Linked DNA regions of Arthrobacter crystallopoietes. The protein of the gene in region 2 interacts with the protein of the main gene of each other region in a pairwise test. Links are inferred from orthologs where the notes say so. Each region holds a gene or a part of one and is shown on either strand. Other genes may lie near its edges.

Evidence for each region.
Region 1: the proteins of AC20117_RS18030 (region 2) and topA interact in binary tests that used the Escherichia coli proteins (3 or more experiments, as listed by UniProt). The link is inferred for Arthrobacter crystallopoietes from one-to-one orthologs.

Annotation. Positions count from the first base shown.
Region 1 is NZ_CP018863.1:538,722-543,347, reverse strand. What follows is about bases 780-4,076. They hold topA (type I DNA topoisomerase), read left to right. Parts: upstream 780-1,149; coding sequence 1,150-3,876; downstream 3,877-4,076. Other genes in these bases: AC20117_RS02590 (Ppx/GppA phosphatase family protein), read left to right, coding at 3,916-4,076; AC20117_RS02600 (ArsR/SmtB family transcription factor), read left to right, coding at 780-1,008. Outside these bases: AC20117_RS02605 (DUF7059 domain-containing protein), read left to right, coding at 1-280; more of AC20117_RS02600, read left to right, coding at 355-779; more of AC20117_RS02590, read left to right, coding at 4,077-4,626. UniProt on the Escherichia coli protein: Releases the supercoiling and torsional tension of DNA, which is introduced during the DNA replication and transcription, by transiently cleaving and rejoining one strand of the DNA duplex.
Region 2 is NZ_CP018863.1:3,910,920-3,917,201, reverse strand. What follows is about bases 1,995-4,989. They hold AC20117_RS18030 (YigZ family protein), read left to right. Parts: upstream 1,995-3,149; coding sequence 3,150-3,830; downstream 3,831-4,989. Other genes in these bases: AC20117_RS18025 (class I SAM-dependent methyltransferase), read left to right, coding at 3,823-4,950; coaE (dephospho-CoA kinase), read right to left, coding at 1,995-3,022. In the rest of the region: excinuclease ABC subunit UvrB, read right to left, coding at 1-93; AC20117_RS18040 (MFS transporter), read left to right, coding at 501-1,778; more of coaE, read right to left, coding at 1,811-1,994; rpsA (30S ribosomal protein S1), read right to left, coding at 5,030-6,282.

The sequences.
Region 1 (4,626 bases), 3.4 Mb from region 2 along the record:
ACCGGCGGAGGACGTCACAGAGGAACGCCATCAGCGCCCGGGGGCAGAACACCCGGGCGTGATCCTGCTGCGGCAGGGAGCCGGGTTCCGCCGCACCAATTTGATGAGTTCGGAGCTCGCCGGCTTTGTCTCCGCCAGCGACGGTGAGCTGACGGTCGGCCAGCTGGTGGCTGCGCTTGCAGCCCTGCTGGAGAGGTCGGACCCGGAATTCGCCGAGCAGCTGACCTCCGAGGTGCGCAACCTCGTGGCGGACGGCTTCCTCGTTCCTGCCGGGGCGTAGGCGCCTCAATCGTTGCCGTTTCGCAAGTGAACGGGCTCACTGCCGCACTCTGAAGGGCATTACACTTACCTTCCATGACCAAAGGTGCAGCGCCATATACCGACTCAGCGCCCGGCGAAATTTCCGGAGCAGGGGCGCCGGCGGGCTCGGGGGACCGGGTCAACATTTCAGATGCGAGGGCCATCCGTGCGCTCGCCCATGCGGTGCGCCTGAAAGTCATCGAGGAGCTCTTCGATACGCAGCAGCCGGCCACCGCGACGGAGTTGGCGCAGCGGCACGGGCTTACGCCGAGTGCTATGAGTTACCACTTGCGGGCCTTGGAGAAGTGGGGCTTCGTTAAGCGCAGCGCCAACCAGGGCGACGGCCGCGAGCGGCACTGGCAGGCCGCCGCAGGACGGCTGGATGTCACCTCGGTGGCGGACAGCCGGGCGGCAACCCTCGGCGTCGTCGATGTTGAGCTCAATGACCTGCGCCAGCGCCTCTCCAAGTACGTCAAGCGGGACAAGCAGGCGCCGAACCCGGACACCTGGCGCCAGGAGGGCCACCTCGCCGCGCTGAGCACCGGCCGTTTTTACCTGACCGAGGAGCAGCGCGCGGATCTGGGCCGCCGGATCGGCGAGATCCTGCTCGAGTTCAGCCCCACCACAAATCCTGAAAACCGGGGCGAAGACGCCCAAAAGCTGTACTACGTATTCTCTTTCCTGCCCGGGGATATCGACGACGCGTAAACCTCCCGCCGGCCCCGTGACTGCACCCGGTTTTCTTCGTTGTGCCATTCTTGGGGCTAACCTAGAGCTGGCAGCTGTCCCGGATACTTCGGGGACAGGATGCATCTGCCGCACCGCCACAGCAATTGACGTAGGAGAATCGTGCCACCCAAGGCCCGCGAAAAAACCGGTATGAAACTCGTCATTGTCGAGTCTCCTGCCAAGGGCAAGACTATTGCCGGGTATCTCGGCGAGGGTTTTGAGGTCACGGCCTCGATGGGCCACATCCGGGACCTGCCGCAGCCGTCGGACCTGCCGGCCGAGCTGAAGAAGACCTCGGTGGGCAAATTCGCCGTCGATGTCGAGAAAAACTTCGAGCCTTACTACGTGGTTTCTGCGGACAAGAAGAAGAAGGTCGCCGAACTCAAGAGCCTGCTCAAGGACGCCGACGAGCTCTATCTCGCAACTGACGGTGACCGCGAGGGCGAGGCCATCGCGTGGCACCTGCTTGAGGTGCTCAAGCCCAAGGTCCCGGTCCACCGGCTGACCTTCCCCGAAATTACCCGCGAAGCCATTCAGCGCGCGCTGCAGGAAATGCGCGATGTGGACACCGACCTGGTGGACGCCCAGGAAACCCGCCGCATTGTGGACCGGCTCTTCGGCTACGAGCTGTCCCCGGTGCTGTGGCGCAAGGTCAAGGCCGGGCTCTCTGCCGGGCGCGTGCAGTCCGTGGCGACGCGCCTGGTGGTCGAGCGCGAACGTGAGCGCATGGCCTTCCGGTCCGCGTCCTACTGGGATCTGCTGGCCACGGTCGAGCCGGAGGACGCCGCCAAGGGCGGCGCGTTCAAGGCGAAGCTCGTTTCACTTGACGGCTCCCGCGTGGCCACCGGCAAAGACTTCAACGACGCCGGTGTGCTCACCGCCAAGTCCGCGGTGCACCTCGATGAGGCGGCTGCTTCGTCCCTCGCCGACGGTCTGCGCACCGCTGAGTTCGCCGTCCGCTCGGTGGAGAACAAGCCGTACACCCGCCGCCCCGCCGCGCCGTTCACCACCTCGACGCTGCAGCAGGAATCCGCCCGCAAGCTGCGCTTCTCGGCCCGGATCACCATGCAGGTGGCCCAGCGGTTGTACGAAAACGGCTACATCACCTATATGCGTACCGATTCGCCCGCGCTGAGCGACCAGGCCGTCAACGCCGCCCGGCGCCAGGCTTCGGAGCTGTACGGCCCGGAGTACGTGCCGGATTCCCGCCGCGTCTACAAGGGCAAGGACAAGAATGCCCAGGAAGCCCACGAGGCCATCCGCCCCGCGGGAGACTCCTTCCGCACGCCGGGCCAGGTCCGCAGCCAGCTCAGCAGCGACGAATACAAGCTCTACGAACTGATCTGGAAGCGCACCGTTGCGTCCCAGATGGCGGACGCAAAGGGCTCAACGTCCACCGTTCGCCTGGGCGCCGTTGCCCCGGACGGCCGGGACGCGGTCTTCTCCGCTTCCGGTACCGTCATCACCTTCCCCGGCTTCATGGCCGCCTACGAGGAAGGCAAGGACGCAGCCCGCGATGAGGACGACGACGCCGCCACCGGCCGCCTGCCCCGGCTCGCCGAAAAGGATGCGCTGAAGGCGCAGGACGTCGCCGCCGTCGGACACGAAACATCCGCACCGCCGCGCTACACCGAAGCCTCGCTGATCAAGACGCTGGAAGAGCGCGGCATCGGCCGGCCGTCCACCTACGCGGCGACCATTTCCACCATCATGGACCGCGGCTATGTCAGCACCCGCGGTTCGGCCCTGGTGCCCAGCTGGATCGCGTTCTCCGTGGTCCGGCTGCTGGAAGAGCACTTCCGCGACTACGTGGACTATGACTTCACGGCCGCGCTTGAAGAGGACCTGGACCGCATCGCCCGCGGCGAGGCGAAGCGGGTGGACTGGCTCGACGGGTTCTACTACGGGGACCGCAAGGAAACAGGCCTGAACACCATCGTCAACGACCTGGGCGAAATCGACCCGCGCGAGATCAACTCCATCGACATCGCCGAGGGCATCACCCTGCGCGTGGGCAAGTTCGGCCCCTACCTGGAGCGCGCCGCCGTGCTCGATCCGGAAACCGGTGAACTGGCCGACCCGCAGCGTGCCAACGTTCCGGATGACCTCGCGCCGGACGAGCTGACCGCCGAAAAAGCCGTGGAACTGATGGAGAACCAGGGCCCGGGCGAACGCGAACTGGGGCAGGACCCGGAGACCGGCCGCACCATCGTGGCCAGGGAAGGCCGCTACGGTGCGTACGTCACCGAGATCATTCCCGAGCTCACTGCCGAGGAGCTGGCGAACCAGCCCGTGGAGTACTACAAGAACGGCAAGCCCAAACCGCCGAAGAAACCGGTCAAGGTCAAGCCGCGCACCGGTTCCCTCTTCAAGTCCATGACCGTTGAGACGGTCACCCTGGAAGACGCCCTGAAGCTGATGAGTCTGCCAAGGGTGCTGGGCACGGATGCCGAGGGCAACGAGATCACCGTGCAGAACGGTCGCTTCGGCCCGTACCTGAAGAAGGGTACGGACTCGCGGTCCATTGGCTCCGAAGAGGAGATCTTCACCATCACGCTGGAGCAGGCGCTGGAGATCTACTCCCAGCCGAAGCAGCGCGGCGGCCGGACCGCGGCGCCGCCGCTGGCCGAATTCGGCACGGATCCCGTCTCGGAGAAGAACATTGTGGTCAAGGACGGCCGCTTCGGTCCGTACATTACCGACGGCGCGACCAATATTACGGTGCCCCGTTCGATGAGCATTGAGGAGCTGACCCGCGAACAGGCCATTGAATTGCTGGCCGAAAAACGTGCCAAGGGTCCGGCCAAAAAGCCGGCCGCGCGGCGCAAGGCCACAGCCAAGAAGTAGGGGACAATCAGCCGTGCTTCCAGCCGACATAATAAGAGCATGCGTCTAGGCGTCCTCGATATCGGTTCGAACACCGTCCACCTGTTATTGGTCGATGCCCACCCGGGTGCCCGGCCCGTTCCGTTTGCCTCGCATAAGCGGCCGCTGTCGCTGGTGGCCTTCCTGGACGGCGACGGGAACATCAACGAGGCCGGCCAGCAGGAGCTGATCGGGTTCATCCGGGAAGCGTGGGCTTTCGCCGGCCAGCACAGCGCCGAGGACATGCTGGCGTTCTGCACGTCCGCTATCCGCGAGGCGGCCAACGGCGACGCCGTGCTGGCCCGCGTGCAGGCTGAAACCAACGTCGCCCTGCAGGAACTGACCGGTCCGCAGGAAGCGGCGATGACCCTGGTAGCGGTCAGGCGCTGGTACGGCTGGGGCGCCGGCACCATTCTGGATCTGGACATCGGCGGCGGCTCGTTCGAAATGGCCATCGGGCATGATGAACAACCGGATGTGGCGGCATCCGTTCCGTTGGGTGCCGGACGGCTGACCCGCGACTGGCTGCCGTCGGATCCGCCCAGCGCCGGCAGCGTTAAGGACCTGAGGCACTACATCAGGGAAACCCTTGCGCCGGCCGTTCAAGAGTTCGACGGCGCAGGGTTCCCTGATCTCGTCGCCGGCACGTCCAAAACGTTCAGGTCGCTGGCCCGGATTACGGGAGCGGCCCCGTCCGCGGCCGGCCCCTACATCCGGCGCGAACTACGCCGT
Region 2 (6,282 bases):
CTTAATGGCTCCAGGCTGGTCACCTGCTGGTTTGTAATCACTGATTACTTCGAAAGGAGCTACAACTCGGTTGATGTCCTGCGCAAGACTCATGGGATTAACGGTAGCCCCAATTGCGGCCAGCGTGGGTCCGCGATTGCTCCCGGCGGACAACACCGGGCCAGAACCTGCGTTGTCCGCCGCTGCCGCTGTTCCGGCGAGGAGAATTTGCCAAAAATGGTTGGCCTCGGCGCGCTGCCGGTGGATACTGTGAGCTAACAGCGACGTCAATCGAACCGAACAGAAGATGAGGATCTGCAAAGATCACTGATCTGGATGGAGAGACAGTGCCAACGGATGAACGATCGCCTGAGCCGGAGCCGGGTCAGAGGCCCGGCCAGGACGACGCAAACCCCCAGCAGAACGCAGCGTCTGAGCCCGTAGAGGAAAAATACGCGGCCCCGACAACGGATACCCCTGAAGGCAGGAAAACCATCCGGAACGCCATCGGGGCGTCGGCGATGGGTAACGCCACCGAGTGGTTCGACTACGGCATCTATGCGGTAGCCATCACGTACATTACCGCCAACTTCTTCCCCACAGAAGGCGGGCTTGGCACTGCCCTCGCACTGGCTACCTTCGCCATCTCGTTCCTCGTCCGTCCCTTGGGCGGGCTGATTTGGGGCCCGCTCGGCGACAGGCTTGGCCGCAAGGCCATTCTGGCCCTGACCATCATCTTGATGGCCGGTGCCACCTTTGCCATCGGCCTGCTGCCCACTTATGAAATGATCGGCGTCTGGGCCCCCATCCTGCTGATCCTCCTCCGCATGGTGCAAGGGTTCTCCACCGGCGGCGAATACGGCGGTGCGGCCACCTTCATGGCCGAATATTCGCCGGATAAGAAGCGCGGTTTCTTCGGCAGCTTCCTGGAATTCGGCACCTTGTTCGGCTTCATCCTCGGCACGGCCCTGGTGCTGTTCTTCCAGATCGTGCTGGGCGAGCAGGCGATGACCGAGTGGGGCTGGCGCCTACCGTTCCTGGTGGCGGGTCCCATGGGCCTGATCGGCCTCTACCTGCGTACCAAGCTCGAAGATACGCCGGTCTTCCGCGACCTTGAGGACCATCATCAGGAAGAGCCGAACGCGAAGACCGAACTGCGCGATCTGGTCGTGAAGTACTGGAAGCCGCTGCTGACCATGGGCGGACTGGTCGTGGCGCTGAATGTCACGAACTATACGCTACTGAGCTATATGCCCACCTACCTGCAGACCGAAATCAACCTCTCCGCTAACAACGCCTTGACACTGCTCCTGCTGGGCCAGCTGGCCATGATGATTGTCATTCCGTTTGCCGGCAGGCTATCCGACAGGGTCGGCCGAAAGCCAATGTGGTGGGCTTCCCTGCTGGGCCTCTTTGTAGCCGCCATACCGATGTACCTGCTCATGCGGATCAACTTCAGCACCGCCCTGATCGGCTTTGCCGTGCTGGGTCTGCTGTACGTACTTCAGCTGGCGACGATTTCCGCGACGTTCCCGGCCATGTTCCCCACGCAGGTGCGGTATGCCGGTTTCGCCATTACCTACAACGTGTCAACGGCGCTCTTCGGCGGCACGGCGCCGCTGGTGAACGATCTGCTGATTCAAGCTACCGGTGACACGCTGGTTCCCGCCTACTACATGATGGTGGCCTGCGTCGTCGGAGCCGTTGCGCTGAAGTTCATCCCGGAAACAGCCGGTTGCTCCATCCGCGGAACGGAAATTCCCAGCGTCGAACGGGACCGGGCGGCAGCGGCCAGCTGACGGACTACGGCTGGGTAGCACGCGGGGCAGCGCTACCCAGCTGCGCTGTCCGGCCGCCACTGGACGCGGCGCATCCACTCCTGCATCCCGGGTTCCGCTACGTCGGCTAGCCAACGTTCCTTATCCTTCGCGTAGCGGCCTATTGAGCCGTCCCCAGCGTGCAGCTCGGCCAGCCGTTCCTTTTCCGCCAAGTACTCCTGTGCCATTTGCGGGTTGTCGCGCAGCCAGTCACGGAAGCCGAGCGCGAACCGCCAGCCCGGGGATCCTGCCACCCGAACATGGACGTTTGCGCTCCGCCCCGGATCCGCATTGCCATGCAGCCGCTTTTCCCAGTCGTCCGGGTCCGGGTGCGATGGCTTGGGGACGTCGCGCCATAATCCTCGACGGCGGGGGAAGCCAGCCGACGCCAAGCTGCCTGCAACGGCGTCGGCTTCTTCTAACGAACGCACGCTGACCTGCAGATCGATGATGTCCTTCGCCGGCAACCCCGGAACAGCCGTGGAACCGATGTGGTCCACCGCCAGAATCCGTTCATCCGCCGACCTGATCCGGTTCGCCAGCCGCGTCGCCTGCTGCGGCCAGTCCACGCGGGGTTCGACCAGGACGGGCCCGCCGCTGGGTGCTGCCACCCGGGCCGCCGCAAGGTTCGCCGCGAAGGGTTCGAGCCGCTCATCCCACAGGCGGTCCACCCGCGCCAAAATGGCTTCCTGCGATTCCACGTTTTCCAGTATGACGTCGGCCGCGGCCAGCCGCTCGGCATGCGTTGCCTGTGCGGCAATGCGTGCCCTCGCGTCGGCCTCTGTCATGCCGCGGTCACAGACCATGCGCCGGATCCGGACTTCTTCGGGCGCATCCACCACGAGGACCAGGTGGAACCGTGACCCTTGCCCGGTTTCCATCAGCAGCGGGATGTCCTGAACGACGATCCGTTCCGGCTCGGCCTCTGCAACCAGTTGCGCCGAACGTGCGCGGACCAGGGGGTGGATGATGGCGTTCAGCTGTTCGCGTTTCGCGTGATCCCCGAAAACCGCAGCGCCGAGCGCCGGACGGTCCAGTCCGCCGTCGTCGGTCAGAATCTCTGTCCCGAACGCCGCCACAACGGCCTGCAGGCCGGGCGTTCCCGGTTCGACGACTTCGCGAGCCAGCACGTCGGCATCGATCAGTAGCGCGCCGCGTTCACGCAGCCGCCGCGCTACCAGGGATTTACCCGCGGCAATGCCGCCTGTTAGACCGACCTTAAGCACAGCATCAGTCTAGCCAGACGGCAGCCCTCCCCCACCAACCATCTCCCTCAGGCTCAAACAGGCCTCCGCCCGGCGCGGGCGCTGGTGGGAGGGCGCAGGATGGCTGCCGCCGTACTAGGCTGGTTGGGTGCATCCAGCCTCCCAGTCCACGGTTACCAGCTATACGACCATTGCTGGCGAACACCGGCACGAAATCGAGATCAAGCGCTCCCGCTTCATCACGGTACTTCGCCGCGTCGAGACCGAGGGAGCCGCGCGGGACCTTGTCGCCGACCTGCGCAAGGAGTTCCATGATGCCCGGCACCATTGTTCTGCGTTCGTCCTGGGTCCGGATCGCGACGTGCAACGTTCCAATGACGACGGCGAACCCTCCGGTACCGCCGGCCTCCCGATGCTGGAGGCTCTGACCAAACGCGAGACAGCGCCCGGGGTGACGGACCTGAGCGACGTTGCGGCCGTCGTCGTACGCTATTTCGGCGGAATCCTGCTGGGCGCCGGCGGTCTGGTGCGCGCCTACTCGGAGTCGGTGTCGCAGGCCGTGGCCTCGGCTCGATTGGTGCCGCGGCGGCGCATGCAGCTGTATGCCGTCGCTGCGGAACACGCCCAAGCCGGCCGGCTCGAGAACGAGCTGCGTGCCGCAGGTGTCACCGTGCTCGGCAGCGACTATGGGGCGGCCGGGGTCGCTATCAACGTGGCCCTTGCGGATGAACCTGAGGTGCTGGCCCGCTTCCATGAGCAGCTTGCTTCGCTCACCGCGGGCGGAGAACCGGCCGTGCCGCGCGGCACCGAGTGGGTGGATCTTGCCTGAATTGAACCTGGCGCTCTTGCGCCGCTGGCCCGACGTGGAAGCGGAGAACCTCTACGCGGCGGATGCGGCCGACCGGCTGCTGCTCGATACGGCGGCCCCGCTGCTGGCCAGGTTGCAGGGCAACGAGATCGCCGTGGTCAACGACCATTACGGTGCGCTGACTCTGTCCTTGGCCGCCGCAGGCTTCACCGGGCTGCGAGTCCATCAGGATCCGCTCTCTGCCGAACAGGCGTTGGAGAACAACGCCCGCGCGCTAGAGCTCGACGGCTTTACCCACCACTCTATGGGCCCGGAGCTGTTTACGGGCACCCGGCTGGTGCTGATGCAGCTGCCGCGGTCACTGGATGCCCTTGAGGAAGCGGCAGCTTTCATCGCCGCCGCTGCGGGGCCCGACGTGACCGTGCTCGCCGGCGGGCGCGACAAACACATGTCCCCCGCCATGAACCAGGTGCTGGGAACGGCATTCTCGTCGGTGAGCGCCGGGCGTGGCCGGCAGAAGGCCCGGGTACTGACAGCCACCGTGCCCCGCGACGACGTCCGCATCCGTTTCCCGCTCCAGGAAGAGTACGACGTCGGGCTGCCGGCTCCGTTGCGGATTGTCGCCTTCGGCGCTACGTTCGGTGGGGCCAAGCTCGATATGGGTACCCGGTTCCTGCTACCGGCACTTGCCGGTGCCCGCGCTGCCCGGCGGGCCGTAGATCTGGGGTGCGGCAACGGGACGATTGCAGCGTACCTCGCACTCTTGCGGCCGGACCTGGCTGTCCTGGCCACGGACCAGTCCGCGTCCGCCGTCGCCTCGGCCCGGGCAACCGCGGAGGCAAACGGCCTCAGCGCGCGGGTGACCGTCCAACGGGACGATGCCCTGTCCGCGCTGCCAGACTCCACCGAGGAACTCATTGTGCTCAATCCCCCGTTCCACATCGGGAACGCGGTGCATGCCGGCATCGCCCTGAAGCTGTTCGCCGATGCCGGCCGAGTACTCGCTCCCGGCGGCGAGCTGTGGACGGTGTGGAACAGCCATCTCGCATACAAGCAGGCCCTGAACCGGCTCGTCGGGACGACCCGCGAGGTCGCCCGCAACCCGAAATTCACTGTCACGGTCAGCATCCGCCGGCCCTAGGATCGTCCCGCGCAGACAAAAGAACCCCCGTCCGAGGACGGGGGTTCTTTTGTCTGCTTACCCGTGAGGGCAGGCGGAATTAGTTGCCGGTGAGCTTCTCGCGCAGTGCGGCGAGGGCCTCATCCGAAGCGAGCGTTCCGCCACCGGTGCTGGCGGTCTCAGTCTGAGCGGGCTCAGATGAGTAGCTGGTTGCAGCGGATTCGCCGGTCTCGGAAGTAGCCTGGGTGTCTTCCTGCAGGTGCTGGGCAACCTGCTTCTTGTGCGATTCCCAACGGGCCTGGGCGTCAGCGTACTGCTGCTCCCAAGCGGCGCGCTGGGTCTCGTAACCCTCGAGCCACTCGTTGGACTCCGGATCGAAGCCCTCCGGGTACTTGTAGTTGCCCTCTTCGTCGTACTCGGCAGCCATACCGTACAGGGCCGGGTCGAACTCGGTACCCTCCGGGTCAACGCCCTCGTTGGCCTGCTTGAGGCTGAGGGAGATGCGGCGGCGCTCGAGGTCGATGTCGATGACCTTGACGAACAGCTCGTCGCCAACGGAGACAACCTGCTCGGCCAGCTCAACGTGGCGGACGGCCAGCTCGGAGATGTGGACCAGGCCTTCGATGCCGTCTTCGACGCGGACGAACGCACCGAACGGAACCAGCTTGGTGACCTTACCCGGAACAACCTGCCCAAGGGCGTGGGTGCGGGCGAAGGTCTGCCACGGATCTTCCTGCGTAGCCTTCAGCGACAGGGAGACACGCTCGCGGTCCAGGTCGACTTCCAGAACCTCGACGGTGACTTCCTGGCCAACTTCGACAACCTCGGACGGGTGGTCGATGTGCTTCCAGGACAGCTCGGAGACGTGTACCAGACCGTCGACGCCGCCCAGGTCCACGAATGCACCGAAGTTGACGATGGAGGAAACGACGCCGGGACGAACCTGGCCCTTTTCCAGCTTGTTGAGGAAGGTGGAGCGGACCTCGGACTGGGTCTGCTCGAGCCATGCACGGCGGGAGAGCACAACGTTGTTGCGGTTCTTGTCCAGCTCGATGATTTTGGCTTCGATCTTCTGGCCGATGTACGGAGCCAGGTCGCGCACACGGCGCATCTCGACGAGGGAAGCGGGCAGGAAGCCGCGCAGGCCGATGTCGAGGATAAGACCACCCTTGACGACCTCGATGACGGTACCGGTAACGACACCGTCCTCTTCCTTGACCTTCTCGATGTCGCCCCAGGCACGCTCGTACTGAGCACGCTTCTTGGAGAGAATGAGGCGGCCTTCCTTGTCTTCCTTGGTAAGGACAAGGGCTTCGACCTGATCGCCTACGGCGACAACTTCGCCGGGATCAA